DNA from 4 places in the Streptomyces sp. NPDC050485 genome. Region 3 is predicted to be linked to each of the others. Evidence: riboswitches for the same ligand, from Rfam matches in the RefSeq annotation. Region 3 holds a riboswitch; each other region holds the start of a gene.

Region 1 (4,203 bases), on a different contig from region 3:
GGACGGTCGCGATGAACTCGCCGCCGACGGTGGCCGCGAGTCCGACCCGGTCCACGTAGTCGTGGTGGGTGAAGCGGTGGACGTCCTTGGCGGAGAGCCGGGGGTAGGGCGCGAAGAAGCGGTAGTACTTCGACTCGTCCGACACCTGCTCGTAGAAGGAAACGAGCCGCTCGGCGTCCTCGGTGGTGATGGGCCTGATGCGCGCGGTGCCGCCGTCGCGGAGCACCACGTCGGCCTCCCAGTGAGCGGGGTACGCGGGGTCGGACGCCGTCGTCATACCGAAAGCGTACGGGGCGCGGGGCCATCCGGGGCGGGGCACGGTGGGGAGGGCCGAACGGCGGCGGAAGCGGGCCTAAGGTCGGTAGGAGCACTGCGCACCACATGAGAGACTGGTCTAGACAACCGTCAGAGATTTCGAAGGGCAACACCATGGCTGAGCGCCGCGTCAACGTCGGCTGGGCCGAGGGCCTGCACGCCCGCCCCGCGTCCATCTTCGTCCGTGCCGCCACGGCTGCCGGAGTCCCCATGACGATCGCCAAGACCGACGGCAACCCGGTCAACGCCGCTTCCATGCTCGCGGTGCTCGGCCTGGGTGCGCAGGGCGGCGAGGAGATCGTGCTGGCCTCCGACGCCGAGGGCGCGGACGTCGCGCTCGACCGGCTGGCCAAGCTGGTCGCCGAGGGTCTCGAGGAGCTCCCCGAGACCGTCTGATCCGGTCGGCTGCACAGCGAAGGGCCGCTGATCCCGCATTCGGGACCGGCGGCTCTTTCGTTTTCCCGGCCGACGTACCCCGCACATGTACCCTGCGCACGCATTTCGATGACGGAATTCCCGCGTCCGCATTTCCGGGCCAGCATTTCGCGGTCCGCATTTCATTTCGAGCAGCCGAAATACAGTCCCGCACCGCGCTTTCTTTGTATACGGCCCGGCTGTTAAGTGCGGGCGCTCGCCGTGTGTACGGCAGGTTGCGAAGTGCTCACCGCGGCGGGGCGCCGCAGCCGATGGGCGGAAAAAGAGCGCTCGGCGTGCAGGGCGGTGAGCGAGCGGGCGCGTTCGGCATCGCCGCGGGCCACCGCGTCGGTGATCGCGCCGAGTTCGGCCCAGGACTCGGTCGGCCGGGCCGGCTGCTCGACCGCGTACATCCAGGCCACCTTGTGCCTCAACTGCGTGAGCAGCGCGATCAGTCCGGGGCTGAGGGAGGCCTGGGCCAGCGTCTCGTGGAACCAGCCGCCCAGCGAGCGCAGATCCTCGCCCTGGCCGCGCCGGGCCCGTTCCTGACCCAGCCTCACCAGGCCGCGCAGCACTTTGAGATGCGCCTCGGAGCGGCGCGACGCGGCCCGTGCGGCGGCCAACGGCTCAAGCAGCACGCGCAGTTCGAGGAGGTCGGCGGCCTCCAGATCGGTGGGCTCTGCCACCCAGGCGCCGGCATGTCTGCGGGTGGTCACGAAGCCCTCGGACTCCAGAGTGCGCAGGGCTTCGCGGACCGGGACGCGGGAGACCCCGTAACGGCGGGCGAGTACGTCCTCGATGAGCCGGCTGCCGCGCTCCAGGGCACCCGAGACGATGTCGTCGCGGATCGCCGTGCATACCGAGTGCGCCGGAATGCGCATGGGCCGAACCTCCGCCTTTATCCCCGCGAAACGCGGTCGAACGACGCCAGTCGGCGCCTCTCGGTGTGTCTATCGATGTCTGTTCCGCGACTCTATTCCAGGCTTTGTTAATTCCCGGTGACGGGCCGGAACCAATGGATATTTTTTGGCCAACGGCGAAGACCCCCGGCGGCGTGCCGGGGGTCTTCGGTGTGCGCGGGGCGGGTCAGACCGAGACGCCGTGCGAGCGGAGGTAGGCGACCGGGTCGATGTCCGAGCCGTAGGTCGGGGCGGTGCGGGCCTCGAAGTGGAGGTGCGGGCCCGTGGTGTTGCCGGTGTTGCCCGACAGCGCGATCTGCCGGCCCGGCTCGACGGACTGGCCGACGGAGACCTGGATGTCCGAGAGGTGGCCGTACTGGGTGTACGTGCCGTCGTTCATCCTGATGACGATGTTGTTCCCGTACGCACCGCCCCAGCCGGCCTCCACGACGGTGCCCAGACCCACCGCGTGCACCGAAGTGCCGCTCTCCGCATGGAAGTCGATGCCGGTGTGGGCGCCGGAGGACCACAGGGATCCGCCGGTCTTGTAGCCGGTGGACACATAGCTGTCCGATATGGGGGCGACGAAGGTGTTGAGGCGCTTGCGCTCGGCCTCGCGCGCCGCGCGCTCCTTGGCCTCGCGGTCCGCCTTGACCCGCTCCTGCGCCTTGCGCTGCGCGGCCGCCTCGGCCTCCGCCTTCGCCTTGGCCTTCACGGCCGCCTGCTTCTGGGCCTCGGCCTGGGCACCGAGCTGGTCGGCGAGGCTGTCACCGATGACGATGGCCTGGGTGAGGCCGGTGTCGGCGACGCTCGGGGCGGCGGTGGCCGGGGAGGCGAGGGTGCCTACGACTCCGGCGGTGGCGAGGGTGGCGATGCCCGCGATGTTCGCGCTGCGGCGCGTCATGCGGCTGGGCGCGCGGTGCTTCCCGGTGGCACGGGTGAACGCCATGAAGTGGCGGTGTCCTTTCCTTCCATCTCGCCTACCGGGTTAGCTGACGGGTTCGGAGCAGGAAGGTCTCCTACGGGCTCCTCCGCGGGCGGAGGCGTCCGATTCACCCCAGGGACTGAGTGGGTCCCCGGCTCCCCTGGCTCGCGCCGTACGGGGACTCGGCGATCACTGTCCGGTGCCGCGGGTGCGACGGGTGGTGACGGACAGCGGGACCGACGCTAGACGGCTGATCTTTCAATCACCAAACAGACACCGGCTTTTGTAGCGCACGCCACATGACAGACAGGTAACCTCCCCAATAAACCGGACATATGCCCCCAATAGGGGAGGACCCCGGCGGCGCATCCGCCACCGGGGTCCCCATGTGTCCAGTTGTCCAGGGCCTCAATCAGCCCGCGACGACGGTCACTTCACCGATTCCGAGCGCCCTGACCGGCTCCTCGATCTGCGCCGCGTCACCGACGAGGACGGTGACCAGCCGGTCGGCCGGGAAGGCGTTGACGACGGCCGCCGTCGCCTCCACGGTGCCGGTCTCCGCCAGGAGCGCGTACAACTGCGCCTGGTAGTCGTCCGGGAGGAACTGCTCGACCTGGTCGGCCAGCGTCCCGGCGACGGCCGCCGCGGTCTCGTACTTGAGCGGGGCGACGCCCACCAGGTTCTGCACGGCGGTCTCGCGCTCGGCGTCCGTGAGACCCTCCGCGGCCAGCGTGCGCAGCACCTTCCACAGGTCCTCCAGCGCGGGGCCGGTGTGCGGGGTGTCGACCGAGCCGCTGATGGCGAGCATCGCGGCACCGCCGTCGGGGCCCGAGCGCAGCACCTGGCCGAAGGCACGCACGCCGTAGGTGTAACCCTTCTCCTCGCGCAGCACGCGGTCGAGCCGGGAGGTGAGGGTGCCGCCCAGGCAGTACGTGCCGAGCACCTGGGCCGCCCAGACCCGGTCGTGGCGGTCGGCGCCGATGCGGCCGATGAGCAGCTGGGTCTGGACCGCGCCGGGGCGGTCCACGATGACGACCCGGCCGGTGTCGTCTGCGGTGATCGGCGGGATGGGGCGCGGCTCGGCGGTGTCACCGGTCCAGTCGCCCAGGCTGTCCGCGAGGACCGCGTCGAGGTCGGTGCCCGACAGATCGCCGACGATGACGGTGACGGCCGTCGAGGGGCGCACGTACGCCTCGTAGAAGGAGCGCACCGCCGCCGCGTCGATCGCGGCGACCGTCTCCTCGGTGCCCTGGCGGGGGCGCGACATGCGCGCGGCGGCCGGGAACAGCTCCTTGGAGAGCTGCTTGGCGGCCCGCCGGGACGGGTTGGCCTGCTCGTGCGGGATCTCGTCCAGGCGGTTGCGCACGAGCCGGTCGACCTCGGAGTCGGCGAACGCGGGGGCCCGCAGCGCCTCGGCGAGCAGCGAGAGCGCCTTGGGCAGGCGGGAGACCGGCACTTCGAGGGAGACCCGGATGCCGGGGTGGTCGGCATGCGCGTCGATGGTGGCGCCGCACCGCTCCAGTTCGGCGGCGAACTCCTCCGCCGAGTGCTTGTCGGTGCCCTCGGTCAGCGCCCGCGCCATGATCGTGGCAACGCCGTCGAGGCCCTCGGGCTCGGCGTCCAGCGGGGCCGCGAGGAAGATCTCCACGG
Region 2 (4,203 bases), on a different contig from region 3:
TACCTTCATCTTCGATACGGGGCTCGCTCCCGCGTCGGTCGGCGGAGCGCTCGCGGCCCTGCGACTGCTGGGCGCGGAACCGGAGTTGGCAGGCCGGGCCCGGGCCGTCGCGGCCGAACTGCACGCACGGCTCACCGCCGCGGGGCATCTGGCGGTGCACCCCGACGCCGCGGTGGTCTCCGTGCGGGCCCCCTCGGCGGAGGCGGCGGTCGCCTGGGCGGCCGACTGCCGCGCGGCCGGGCTCGTGGTCGGCTGCTTCCGGCCGCCGTCGGTTCCGGACGGCATCTCGCGGATCCGGCTGACCGCCCGGGCGGATCTGACGGAGCGGCAGATCGACACGGCGGTGGACACGATCCTGCGGACCGCCCCCACCGCCTGACGGGCTATCAGTTATCGGCCGAGAGTGCCGAGATGAAGCTGTGCCAGGCCGGGGCGCCGAAGAGCAGCGCGGGGCCCTCGATCCGCTGGGAGTCGCGCACGGCCAGCAGCTCACCCTTGAGCCTGGCCGTCTCGACGCAGTTGTTCATGCCCACGCTGCGGCTGCTGCGCCGCCACGGGGCACCGTTGAGGGATGTACTGGAAGGAACGTGCGCAGGGCGTGCGGACATTCATGCCTCCCCACCCGCCGCGGAGGGGCCCGGTTCTTCCCGGGCTATCCGGGCGATGAGATCCAACGAGTCCTCGCAGGAGAGCGCGAGCGACTGAACGGTCTGGAACGCGGCGCTGTACGCCTCAAGGTCTTCTCTCCGTTCGAGATAGAGGCTACTCGTCAAATGGTCGAGAACGACCACATCCAGATCTGAAATGTCCGGAAACGAAAAGATAATGAAAGGCCCGTTGATTCCGACGTAGCCGCCGTAACGGAAAGGGATGACCTGCAACCGGACATGGGGCCACGCGGCGGCCGCCAGCAGATGCTGTAACTGATCGCTCATGGCCGCCGGTCCGCCCACCTGGCGCCTCAGTACCCCCTCGTCGAGTACCGCGCTGAGGGCGAGCGGCGGATCGCCCCGCAGCACCTCCTGGCGGGCGAGGCGCACCTCCACGAGCGAGTCCACCTTGTCCGGCGGCAGGGAGGTGAGCGCTGCCCGGGTCACCGCCCGCGCGTACGCGGGCGTCTGGAGCAGCCCCGGCACCACCGAGGTCTCCAGCGTGCGCGCCGTGCGCGCCTGCGACTCCAGGCTGATGAAGTCCCGGTACTGCGGCGGGAGCAGACCCCGGTACGCGCGCGCCCAGTGCTCCCCGCCGCCGTCCGCGGAATCGGCCAACGCCTCCAGGAGCACGCGGAGTTGGGGATCCCGTACCTCGTACGCGTCGAGCAGCCGGGCCACGTCCGCGGGCTTCGCGCCGCTGCGGCCGGTCTCGATGCGGCTCACCTTCGACTGGTGCCAGCCGACCAGGCGGGCCGCCTCCCCGCTCGTCAGACCCTTTCGGTCGCGCAACCCGCGCAGTTTCTCGCCCAGCTTGCGGCGGTGCACCGCCGGTCCGTGCCACATGGCCGTCTCCTTCGCCTCCGGCGCCTTCGGCGATGGGTAAGTGTGAGCCCAAATACGCTCCCCTGCCGCAGAGTTCACCGCTTTGAGCGACAGATATATGCATATCTTGGTGGATCGCACCCAAGACCGGCACGATGAGTGGCACTCTGGCGCGAAGCACAATCCGAGGCCGACGTCGTCTCCGTGAGCGCTCATCCGCCAGGAGTCCTCTAGCCGGCCCGGGTGGGAAAGGGACAGCGTCGCCATGGCAGACCATCTCGAAGCATCAGTCACTCTGCCGAGCGAACCCGCCTCGGTCTCCGTGGCACGGCGATACGTCGCCGAGGTCCTCACCGATTGGGGCCTGCCGTCCGACGACGAGACCGCCGACACGGTCCGGCTCATCGTGTCAGAACTGGCCACCAACGCCGTACAGCACACCTTCGGCCAGTCCCCCACCTTCACCGTGGACGTCCAGCTGGAACGCGAGGAGGAGCTGCGGGTCGGGGTGACCGACAGCCATCCGCGCTGGCCGAAACGATTGCCCGCCGCCGTCCAGCAGGACAACGGCCGGGGCATGGTGATCATCCGCTGGCTCGCGGTCGAGTGCGGCGGCCGGCTCTCGGTCGCGCCCACCGCGGACGGCGGCAAGACGGTCTGGATCGCCCTGCCGTGGACGGCTGCGGTGCAGAGCGGCTAGCCCCCGCCCCGGAGCCACTCTGGGGGGGAGCGGGCCGTCGTCCCGGTGCGTGGGCGCGCGCACCGGGACGACCTGGTTGACGGACCGTCAGCTGGGCCGTCGCCCGGCAGGCGGTCAGCCGACCCGCCCATACCAGACGGTGTGGCTCCAGATCCGTTCGAGGCGGACCACCGCGCCGGTCTTGGGGGAGTGCCAGATCTTCCCGTTCCCGGCATAGATCCCCACGTGGTACACGCGTCCTGACGAATGGAAGAACACCAGGTCACCGGCCTTGCGGGAGGAGGCGGAGACATGCCGGGAGTTGTTGTACTGCTGCTGCGCCGAGCGGGGCAGCTTCCGGCCCGCCTGCTTGAACGAGTAGAGCGTGAGCCCCGAGCAGTCGAAGCGGTGCGGTCCCGCGGCCCCGTACTGATAGGGCGACCCCTTCTTCGACTCGGCCACATGGAGCGCCTTGGTGGCGACGGCCGCGGCACTCGCCTCGGCGCACGGCGCCAGTATGGTTCCCCCCGCCACGGCGACGGTGAGGGCCGTGACGGTGCGGAGACGGAACAGCAGAGACGGGACGTGTGACGGGACATCTGTCTGCGCAGTCATGTCCAACCCTTCGTCAAACCGCCTGCGAAGGATGACCTGTCGGGTTCGGGCCGGCGAAGACGCCCGGCCGTCTGAACGGCTTCACCCCGAGGGACGGCCGACGGCCGGCCATCCCGAAGAACGCGGGTCCTCCACTCCTGCCGGTCCACTCCTGTCGACCAGTCGTCCGGAGCGGCGGCAGGACTCGGCGTCCGCCCGGACCGCCCCGCCGCGGTGGCGGGGGCTTGTCGTCCCAGGGATCTTCACGCACTGACTGTCATATTTACGTATCAAAACGGCTTTTTGTGGTGTTGCTCACGACTGACCTGTTCGGGTGGACACAGGTGGTTTCTTACCCCCGTAAGAAGGGCTGATGAGCCTCTCACCAGCGACGGAGCGATCGATTCCGCACGTTGTCCAGGCGCCATAAGGAGCCCATAAGGGTCAGCGGACGTAGCCGCCGGTGGGCCGAACGTGGGTACCCCGTCTGGTCCGTTTCGTCGGCCCCATGAGCGTGTCGGATGTCGCCGCCGCGCGCGGCGGCCTCAACCGGTGGTCTGCGGCGGCACCGTGAGCCGTCCCGCGCGGCGCTCACCGTCCAGCACCCGCAGGGCGCGGGTCAGCGTCCGGGCGTGCACCCGGGTCTCGCCGCGCAGATGCATCAGGGTGAGCGCGTCCTTCAGTGCGGCCGCCCGCCCGACCAGGGCCTGCGCGGCCCGCAGCGCGCCGTAGGTGTCGGGGCCGTGCGCCGGGTTGATGCGGCCGAGCAGATCGACCACTTCGAGGTAGCAGTCGATGAACTCGGCCTCGGCCCGCGTCAGTGCGGGCAGCGGCGGAAGTTCCGGTGGCAGCACGGCGGTTCACCGTCCGCGCAGCGAGGTCTTGCGGCTGACGAGTACGTGGTCGGCGAGTCCGTACGCCACCGCGCCCGCGGCGTCGAAGACCACGTCCCGCTCGATGTCGGCGGCCACCTGCTGGGCGGTCCGCCCGGTGTACCGGGCGAGCAGCTCGGTCAGGAGCGTGCGGCCGCGCAGCAGTTCGGCGGCCTGGATCTCCAGATCGGAGGGCTGGCCGCGCAGCGGCTCCTCGATCGCGGGCTCCTTGAGGAGCACCCGGGAGGCCGGCTGCACCAGGCGTTTGCCGGGCGCGCCGGCCGCGAGCAGCAGCGCGGCCACCGAACCCACCTGGCCCAGGCAGAACGTCTGCACGTCGCAGGTGACGAACTGCATCGTGTCGTGGATCGCGGTCATCGCGGTGAGCGAGCCGCCGGGGGAGTTGATGTAGAGCGAGATGTCCCGGTCGGGATCGGCGTGCTCCAGGTGCATGAACTGGGCCATCACATCGTTGGCCGAAGCGTCGTCGACCGGGGTGCCGAGAAAGACGATCCGCTCCTCGAAGAGCTTGGAGTACGGATCGAGCGTGCGGACCCCGGAGGCGGTGCGCTCCGAGAACTCG
Region 3 (4,203 bases):
GTGCGGAGACAGCTGGCCGAGCGGTTGTTCCCATGGCGGCTCCCGGTGCGGAACGACTCCCGCGGATACGGGAGTACACGGTCGTCGGGCAGTCACCGTGATCCGGGGTGACGCACTACCACCCTAGGAACAGGCCCGCATGCAGAAACGTGCACCCTCTCAACAGTTCACCCTGCGGGGTGAACGAAAGTTGCGCCACCCCCCACACGAGTACCCCGTGAGGGCGGTCGCGGCAGTCACAGGGGCCCAACACATTCGGCCCATTGCCGTTTCGGCGGACACTGGCATGCTGTGCGCCGTGGAAGATCAAGGAAGCCATGACTCGGTCCGCCGCAGCTACGACGCCGTCGCCGAGACGTACGCCAACCGCCTCCGTGATGAGCTCGCCGGCAAGCCGTTGGACCGGGCGCTGCTCGCGAGCCTCGTCGAGCAGACGGAACCCGGCGCGCCCGTCGCGGACCTCGGCTGCGGGCCCGGGCACGTCGCGGGGTGGCTCGCCGAGCGGGGCGTGAGCGCGGTCGGCATCGATCTGTCCGCCGCCATGGTCGCCCTCGGGCGCCGCGAGAATCCGGCGGTGGAGTTCCGCGAAGGGGACCTTCTGGCGCTGCCCGCAGCCGGCGGCGAATTCGGGTCGGCCGTCGCCCTGTACTCGGTCATCCACCTCGCGCCGGCCGAACTGCGCCGCGCCTTCGAGGAGGCCCACCGGGCGCTGCGCGGCTCCGGTCTCCTGCTCGTCGCGTTCCACGTCGGTTCGGAGGTGCGGCACCTGGACGAGTGGTGGGGCCATGAGGTCGACGTCGACTTCCACTTCCTCGAAACCGCCCGGGTCGCGGAGGCACTGACCGCCGCGGGATTCACCGTCGAGATGCGGATGGAGCGTACGCACTACGCCGACGAGGCAGAGACCCGGCGCGCCTATCTACTGGCGCGCCGGGTCTGAAACCTCCCCAGGCACGGGAAACACCCGTCAGTAGGCCCCGTGCACGTTGTCGATCGACCCGTAGGTCTTGGCGGCGTAATTGCACGCGGCGGTGATGTTGGCGACCGGGTCGTAGAGGTCCGTTGACGTGCCGGGCACGTGGAAGGCGGCGAACGTGGGCTGGATCACCTGGAGGAGTCCCTTGGAGGGGATGCCGGCCATGGCGTTGGAGTCCCAGTTGTTGATGGCCAGCGGGTTGCCCGACGACTCGCGCATGACGTTGCGGTAGATGCCGTTGTAGGTGCCCGGGATGCCGTGCTGGGCCATGATGTCCAGCGACTGCCTGATCCAGCCGTCGAGGTTGTTGGTGTACGACGAGACGTTCGTCACGGCGGCGGTGTTCTGGGTGGTGAGGCTGGTCTGCCGCGCGGAGCGGTCGGCCCGGCCGGACGCGGTGGCTCGGGAGGTGCTCGCCTGGTCGGCAGGGGTTGCCGCAGCCTTCGCCGGGGAGCCGACCGTGAGCTTGAGGCCGGGGTGGATCAGGGCCGGGTTACCGCCGATGACGCTCCGGTTGTCCTGGTACAGCTGCTTCCAGCCGCCGCTCACGCTGAGCGCGTCGGCGATCTTGGACAGCGAGTCCCCCGAGATGACGGAGTAGCTCGTGGCGGCGGCCTTCACCGCGGTGATCGGCTTGGCTGCCGCGACTGCGGGCGCCGCGGCCTTGACGGCAGTGCCGGTGTGCACCGATGCCGGTGCGGCAGCGGCCGTGGTCGCGCCGATCACCGGAATGGCGAGCACGGCGCCGCCCGTACCGGCGGCGGCGAGGCCCCGGGTGAGCGAGTTGGACTTGGGGCGGCGGTGCTTGCCCTTTCCAGGCATGTGAATTCCTCTCCTTCGCCTGCGAGGTGAGCTGTCGGGTTCGGACGGGAGCTGTCCGGTCGCAGTGCGGGTGTGCACTCGACTTCACCCCTTAGCCATTCCGGAATCCGGATCGGCGGCTTACCTGGGTCCCCCGCTCCTGCCGTACGTGTGTGGGAGGTTCCGGACGGCGGCAGGATTCGGCGTTCCATCCGGATTGCGGTGAACCTAAGCGAATGGGCGGACCGGAAACAAGACCGGAATTCAACGGAGGTGATCCGGAATAGGGATTCCCTAAAGTCCCGCACCCCCACGGACCTCCGTTCCGGCCCCCAACTCTCTTGCGCCAGACCCGAAATGACCCTCACCCCCTCCGCCCGTAGATCACGCCGCACGTGACCCAATTCACTCGCCCGGCGAGGCCCCCGAGACGTGCACACAAAAGCGCCCGGGTGCAGGCAATAGCCCCCAATTCCGACATTCTCGATTCGAGAGCGGGGGTTGCTAAACTGTAGTATTTCGGACAAATCCCTACTCGGGATTCACCGACGCCACCCATCCCCCGACGGCCAGGGCGCCGCGTGATCCGGGCCGTGCGCGCCCGCAGAGCCTCCAGACAGCCATTCGCGGCGTGCCCGGTCTCCCAAGATCGTCCCGGCGCGTCCCAGCCCGCCCCAGCGCTGAAGGTCGCATTACCAGGAGGCCACGCAGGCGTCGCGATCAAGAAAGGATGGCGGAGGACATGAACGGCACCAGCGAATGCAAGAACATTCCCCCCAACCGCCCCCGCCGACCACACCCGCTGACCTTCTCGTCGTGAATCAGGCGCCAGGAACCAAGCGTTTGCCGGTGGATACGTGCGCGCCGTCACCCAACACCGAGGAATCGCGGCATTCGTGGCCGAGGGGCTGAATCGGGATCCCGCCGCATTGCGCGAGGTGGGCTTTGCTGTCTTCACTCGGGGCGTCATCCCCGTCCCGGGGGTCACAGCGGCTGCCGAACCGTCAATCGTCCGGTGAGCTGCGGCCGTGTGCCGGTGCGGACCGGAGACGTCGCGGTGGCCGGCGAAGCGGGCGGTGCCGTCAAGCTCCCCGCCGCCCCCTGAGCGCTATCGCCAACTGCCGTATCTTGGCCGCGAATTGATCGAACCTCCCCTTCCCCTACTGACGCGTCCACGCCAGGATTCCCTCTCGGCGGTCGGGCCGCATCCGGTGCCCGCCACAGGGAGGAGAAGGCAGATGCCCCAACGGCATCGGCGGCGGTACATCACCTGTACCGTCGCGGCCGCCGCGTTCGGCCTGGTCGGCGCTCAGGCCTTCGCGGCCACGGGTTCCACTACACCCAGACCCTGGAACGCGCGTCATCAGGCCGATATCGGCAAGCAGCACACCCAGCAGATCCGCTCCAAGTCGGCCAAGGGCCTCACACCGGACGGCGGCGACGGCGGCTCCGACGAGGCGCAGAACTCCGCCGAATCCACCGCCCAGTACACCGAAGCGCGTACCGCACCCGGCGTCGTCGCGCCCGGCGCCTACGGGGCGGCCTGGGCCCAGTTGCAGTCCATGCGGCACACGCAGGGCGCCTGGGGCCATGTCACGTCGAAGGCGTACGACTCCGACGACCCGCGCTACCGCGACATCAACTCCAACTCCAGCGGCGGCTCGGGGAAGGTCACCGGCCGCATGACCGGGCTCGCCGCCGACGACCAGGGCTATGTGTACGCGGGCGGCGCCAACGGCGGTGTGTTCCGCTCGAAGACCGGTGGCGGCAACTGGCAACCGATCGCCGACAAACTGCCCTCGCTGTCCACGGGCACCCTCGCCCTGGACGGCTCCAACCGGCTCTGGTACGCGACCGGCGAGTCCAACACCGGGGCAACCTCCTTCGTGGGGACGGGAGTTTACGTCCTCTCCGATCCTGGGCACGGTCAGTTCCAGCCCGGCGGCCGGGTCGGCGGCGCGGAGTTGGAGAGCACCACGATCCACGCCCTGCGGTTCGCCGGAACCACCGTGTGGGCGGCCACCAGCCGGGGCGTGTGGTCACACTCCACCACCGCCCTCTCGGGCCCGTGGAAGCTGGAGTTCGCCCCCAACCCCGACTATCTTCCGGGTGGTTCCAAGGCGGCCGACCCCTCGGCCCCGTACAAGAACATCGCCAATGACATCGCGGTGGATCCGAAGGACCCGAGCAAGGTGCTGCTCGCCATCGGCTGGCGTGGTGGCGACACGTACAACGGGCTCTACAGCAGGCAGGGCGGCGAGTGGAAGCCGGTGTCCGGCATCGGTGATCTGCCGACGAGCAGCGCCGACGTGGGCAATATGACGTTCGGCGCGGCGGCCGACGGTTCGCGCCTGTACGCCATCGACCAGTCGCCGGCGCAGATGGCGTCCAACCCGGACAGCGGCCTGAAGGGCGTGTACGTCTCC
Region 4 (4,203 bases), on a different contig from region 3:
AGGACGCCCTTGAGCGTGTGGTAGACCTCGGCGCCCCAGCGAAGGGCCTCGGAGAAGGACTCCGCGCCGATCGGGGCGATCATGAACTCCTGGATGTCGACGTTGGAGTCCGCGTGGGAGCCGCCGTTGAGGATGTTCATCATCGGAACGGGCAGCAGGTGCGCGTTCGGGCCGCCCAGGTAGCGGAACAGCGGCAGGTCGCTGGCCTCGGAGGCGGCGTGCGCGACGGCGAGCGAGACGCCGAGGATGGCGTTGGCGCCGAGCGAGCCCTTGTTGTCGGTGGCGTCCAGGTCGAACATGGCCTGGTCGATCAGGCGCTGCTCGGTGGCGTCGTAGCCGACGAGCTCCGGGCCGATCTGCTCGATGACGGCGAGGACGGCCTTCTCGACACCCTTGCCGCCGTAGCGGTTGGGGTCACCGTCGCGGAGCTCGATGGCCTCGAAGGCACCGGTGGAGGCGCCGGACGGAACTGCAGCACGGCCGGTGCTGCCGTCGTCGAGGCCGACCTCGACCTCGACCGTGGGGTTGCCTCGGGAGTCCAGGATTTCCCGGGCTACGACGACGTCGATGGACGGCACGAGCATCTCCTTCTGGGATGTGACGCTAGATGTGACGCAAGCAGTGCGGGGCCGCGCAGGGGTCGCTGCGGCCTTGCGACAAGAGCCTAACCGGCTCCGGGGCTCCGGCCAGCCGAGTGCCCGCCTCCTGGGACGAAAAAGGGCCCAAGGACCCTGAATCCCGGTCAAAGGACCGCAGGACTACTGCCGGGTAACAGAACGAACCCCGGCCCGGCGCGTACGGGGGAATGCGCGCCGGACCGGGGGGACTTGGGGCTTTTCGGCCTCAGCCGAGGTGGAGCTTCTGACCCGGGTAGATCAGGTCGGCGTCCTTGACGATGTCCTTGTTCAGCTCGAACAGCTTCTGCCAGCCGCCCTTGGTGCCGTTGGCGGAAGCGATCTGGCCGAGGGTGTCGCCGGCCTTGACGGTGTACTCGCCATTGCCCTGCTTGACCGGCTCGGTGCGCTGCTCGCCGCGGCTGGCCTCCGGCGCGGACTCGGTGCGCTGGGTCTTCTGCTGCGGCTTGGTCTTCGGCTTCGAGGACGGCGACGACTTCGAAGAGGACGACGAGGAAGAAGAGGACGAAGAGGACGAGGACGACGACGAGCCGGAGGTGTCCACGTTGGCCTTGGCGCCGCCGGAGGTCAGGTTGCCGGCGCCGGCGCAGGACCAGGCGCCCGGGCCCTGGATGGCGAGCAGCTTCTCGGCGGCGGCTATCTGCTGGCCCTTGGTGGCGAGGTCCGCACGGGCGGCGTACTGGGTGCCGCCGGCGGCGGCCCAGGAGGACTGCGAGAACTGCAGGCCGCCGTAGTAGCCGTTGCCGGTGTTGATGGACCAGTTGCCGCCGGACTCGCACTGGGCGACCGCGTCCCAGGTCTGGACGGAGGCGGCGGAGGCCGAGCCGGCCGCCATCAGCGGGGCGGCGACAGCGGCGCCGGTGACGCCGGCCAGCGTGACGACACGGACGGCCTTGGACGGGCGACGGTGCTTGCCCTTGCCGGAAAGCAGCATGGAGGTTCTCCTCACCGACGCCTGCGAGGTGAGCTGTCGGGTTCGGGCGTGAGCTGCCCGGCCGAGCGCCCCAGCGCCCGTCTTCACCCCAAGCCGGCCGACAGTTGCTTCAACTGCCGGGCCCGGCACTTACCTTGGGTCCCCCGCTCCTGCCTACGGCGCATAAGCGTCGACTGTTCCCGTCGGCCGACGGCAGGATTCGGCGTGCTCGGTCGACGGGGCTCGTGGTGACGAGCGGTTCCGACGAAAACACACGGCCCGCCAATGTTCAAAGACGCCCATCGGGGAGAAAACGCCCCTACTTGCCGATACAGAAGGGGCGTTTCCGCAGGTCGGGGGCGGGACGGACGGACCGGGCAGACGGGACACGCCAGTTGGGGCGAAGAGACCCATGTCTCACTTGGACAGAACGGACATACGCCCTCGAACTACCCCTACTTCGGTACCGAGTTCGGGGCGGCGACGGCAGCCGCGGCGGCCTTCAGGTGCAGGCTCTGGCCAGGCAGGATCAGGTTCGGGTCGGTGCCGATCAGCCGCTCGTTGGCGTGGTAGAGCGCGGGCCAGCCGCCCTGGATCTTGTTCGCGTCGGCGATGACCGAGAGATTGTCGCCGGGGCGGACGGTGTAGTCGCCGCTCGCGGCCGGGGTGTTGCCGGCCTCACGTGATCCACCGTCACCTCGCGAGGCGTGCCGTCCCGCATCGCGGCCGTCGGCCGGGCTGCCCGAAGTGCCGGGGGCGGTCGGGGCGGGCTGTCCGGTCGGGGTACCGGTGCCGGAGCCGGTGGTGCCGGGCGTCGCGCCCCTGCTCTCCTCCGGTGCGGGCGCCCCGCGGTGCTTGCCGGGGCTCGCCGGGGTGGACGCGGAGGGCGTCGGCGGCTTGGCCGGGTCGGCCGGCTTCGTGGCGCCCGGCGAGGGCGTGGCCGGGGTGGTGGGGACCGCGGGCGTCGGGGCGACGGGCGCCTTGGTCGCCGGAGCGGTCGGCACGATGGACCCGAGCGGGTCGGCCGGGTCCGGCGTCGCGGGCAGGCCCGGGTCGACATCGGCCGCGCCGCCGCCCTTGGTGAGCCCGCTGGAGCAGTTCGCGAAGGCCTTGGTGCCCTGGGCCGCGAGCACCTTCTCGGCGACGGCTATCTGCTGGGCGCGGCTGGCGAGGTCGGCCCGCTGGGCGTAGTCCGTACCGCCGAAGGCCTCCCAGGTGTCCTGCGAGAGCTGGAGCCCGCCGTACAGGCCGTTGCCGAAGTCGGCGCTCCACATTCCGCCGGACTCACAGGTGGCCACCTGGTTCCAGGAGTGCGCGTCCGCGGCGTTGGCGCCGGTCGCGGCGAGCAGCGGAAGTGCGATGGCCGATCCGGTCACCCCTGCCGCGACGACGAGAGCGGGTGCCTGGCGGGGCCGACGATGCTTCCCGGAGCGCATGGATAAGGCCTTCCGTGTGACTGCTGAGCCGAATGAACGGTGAACGTAGCCGTACTCGAACGCCTGTCACAAGTCGATGCACCCGGGATCACATAAAAGTCACAGTCTTGACGGTTCGTCAGATGAGGTCGTTCCGGGCGGCGGCGTGAACTCGACCGGCAGGGTGCGCAGTCCGCGCATGATGAGCCCGCCGCGCCAGCGCAAATCGGTAGGTTCCACCGCGAGCCGCAGGTCAGGGAGGCGCCGCAGCAGGGTCTCCAGCGCCGTCCTGCCTTCGAGCCGGGCCAGTGGCGCACCGATGCAGTAGTGGATCCCGTGGCCGTATCCGAGGTGCTGGTTGTCCCGGCGGCCGAGGTCGAGCGTGTCGGGCTCGGCGAAGCGCTCGGGATCGCGGTCGGCCGCGGCGAGCACCACGAGCACCGGGTCGCCCGCCGCGATGTCCTGGCCGCCGATCGTCAGAGGCTCGGTGGCGAACCGCCAGGTGGCCAGCTCGACCGGCCCGTCGTAGCGCAGCAGTTCCTCGACGCCGGTCTCCAGGAGCCCGCTCTCCCCCGCGCCGATCGAGGCCTGGAGCCGCTCGCGCTGCTCCGGGTTGCGCAACAGGGCGTACACCCCGTTGCCGATCAGATTGACCGTCGTCTCGAATCCGGCGAACAGCAGGATGAAGGCCATGGCGGCGGCCTCGTTCTCCGTCAGGTGCTCACCGTGGTCGCTGGCCCTGATGAGCGCGGAGATGAGGTCGTCGCCGGGGTTCTCGCGCTTCTTGTGGATGAGCTCGGCGAGGTAGTTGCGCATCTTCTTCACCGACCGGGCGACGCCGCCGCGCGGGCCGCCGCCGTGTCGGATCATCATGCCCGCCCAGTCGCGGAAGTCGTCCTGGTCCTCGCGCGGGACGCCGAGCAGATCGCAGATGGCGTAGATGGGGAGCGGGAAGGCGAAGTCGTGGATGAGGTCGGCCTCGCCCTTCGCCGCGAACGCGTCGATGAGCTGATCCGTCAACTCCTGTACGCGCGGCGCGAATTGGGCCACCGTGCGCGGGGTGAACGCCTTCGCCACCAGGCGCCGAAGGCGGGTGTGGTCCGGCGGGTCGATGTTGAGCAGATGCGTCATCAGCTCGGCCTTGCGCTCGCCCGGAATGCCCGTCTTGCCCTTGGCGTGGGCCGGCTCGTCGTGGTGCGCGGGGTTCTTGGAGAGCCGCTGGTCGGCGAGGGCCTGCTTG

The links. A riboswitch is a leader RNA that binds a small molecule or an ion and turns the genes downstream of it on or off. The one in region 3 is predicted to bind cyclic di-AMP.
Region 1: linked by a shared signal. The riboswitch ahead of ACIBK6_RS20425 (M23 family metallopeptidase) and the one ahead of ACIBK6_RS11140 (transglycosylase SLT domain-containing protein) in region 3 are both predicted to bind cyclic di-AMP.
Region 2: linked by a shared signal. The riboswitch ahead of ACIBK6_RS15605 (C40 family peptidase) and the one ahead of ACIBK6_RS11140 (transglycosylase SLT domain-containing protein) in region 3 are both predicted to bind cyclic di-AMP.
Region 4: linked by a shared signal. The riboswitch ahead of ACIBK6_RS35230 (transglycosylase family protein) and the one ahead of ACIBK6_RS11140 (transglycosylase SLT domain-containing protein) in region 3 are both predicted to bind cyclic di-AMP.

Annotation. Positions count from the first base shown of each region.
Region 1 covers NZ_JBITHR010000009.1:224,597-228,799, forward strand. Annotated here, with positions in the region: gene ACIBK6_RS20410 (GNAT family N-acetyltransferase) at 1-277, opposite strand, end outside; gene ACIBK6_RS20415 (HPr family phosphocarrier protein) at 430-711, shown strand; gene ACIBK6_RS20420 (GntR family transcriptional regulator) at 933-1,610, opposite strand; gene ACIBK6_RS20425 (M23 family metallopeptidase) at 1,816-2,577, opposite strand; cyclic di-AMP (ydaO/yuaA leader) riboswitch at 2,591-2,751, opposite strand; gene ACIBK6_RS20430 (M16 family metallopeptidase) at 2,966-4,203, opposite strand, start outside.
Region 2 covers NZ_JBITHR010000006.1:319,555-323,757, reverse strand. Annotated here, with positions in the region: gene ACIBK6_RS15625 (8-amino-7-oxononanoate synthase) at 1-379, shown strand, start outside; gene ACIBK6_RS15620 (DUF397 domain-containing protein) at 387-608, opposite strand; gene ACIBK6_RS15615 (helix-turn-helix domain-containing protein) at 609-1,496, opposite strand; gene ACIBK6_RS15610 (ATP-binding protein) at 1,741-2,175, shown strand; gene ACIBK6_RS15605 (C40 family peptidase) at 2,290-2,769, opposite strand; cyclic di-AMP (ydaO/yuaA leader) riboswitch at 2,774-2,969, opposite strand; gene ACIBK6_RS15600 (hypothetical protein) at 3,294-3,602, opposite strand; gene ACIBK6_RS15595 (ATP-dependent Clp protease proteolytic subunit) at 3,609-4,203, opposite strand, start outside.
Region 3 covers NZ_JBITHR010000004.1:408,546-412,748, reverse strand. Annotated here, with positions in the region: gene ACIBK6_RS11145 (class I SAM-dependent methyltransferase) at 299-940, shown strand; gene ACIBK6_RS11140 (transglycosylase SLT domain-containing protein) at 968-1,798, opposite strand; cyclic di-AMP (ydaO/yuaA leader) riboswitch at 1,802-1,993, opposite strand; partial or broken gene ACIBK6_RS11135 (RraA family protein) at 2,620-2,796, shown strand; gene ACIBK6_RS11130 (WD40/YVTN/BNR-like repeat-containing protein) at 3,016-4,203, shown strand, end outside.
Region 4 covers NZ_JBITHR010000026.1:95,868-100,070, forward strand. Annotated here, with positions in the region: gene eno (phosphopyruvate hydratase) at 1-584, opposite strand, end outside; gene ACIBK6_RS35230 (transglycosylase family protein) at 844-1,569, opposite strand; cyclic di-AMP (ydaO/yuaA leader) riboswitch at 1,573-1,740, opposite strand; gene ACIBK6_RS35235 (transglycosylase family protein) at 2,004-2,984, opposite strand; gene ACIBK6_RS35240 (cytochrome P450) at 3,084-4,203, opposite strand, start outside.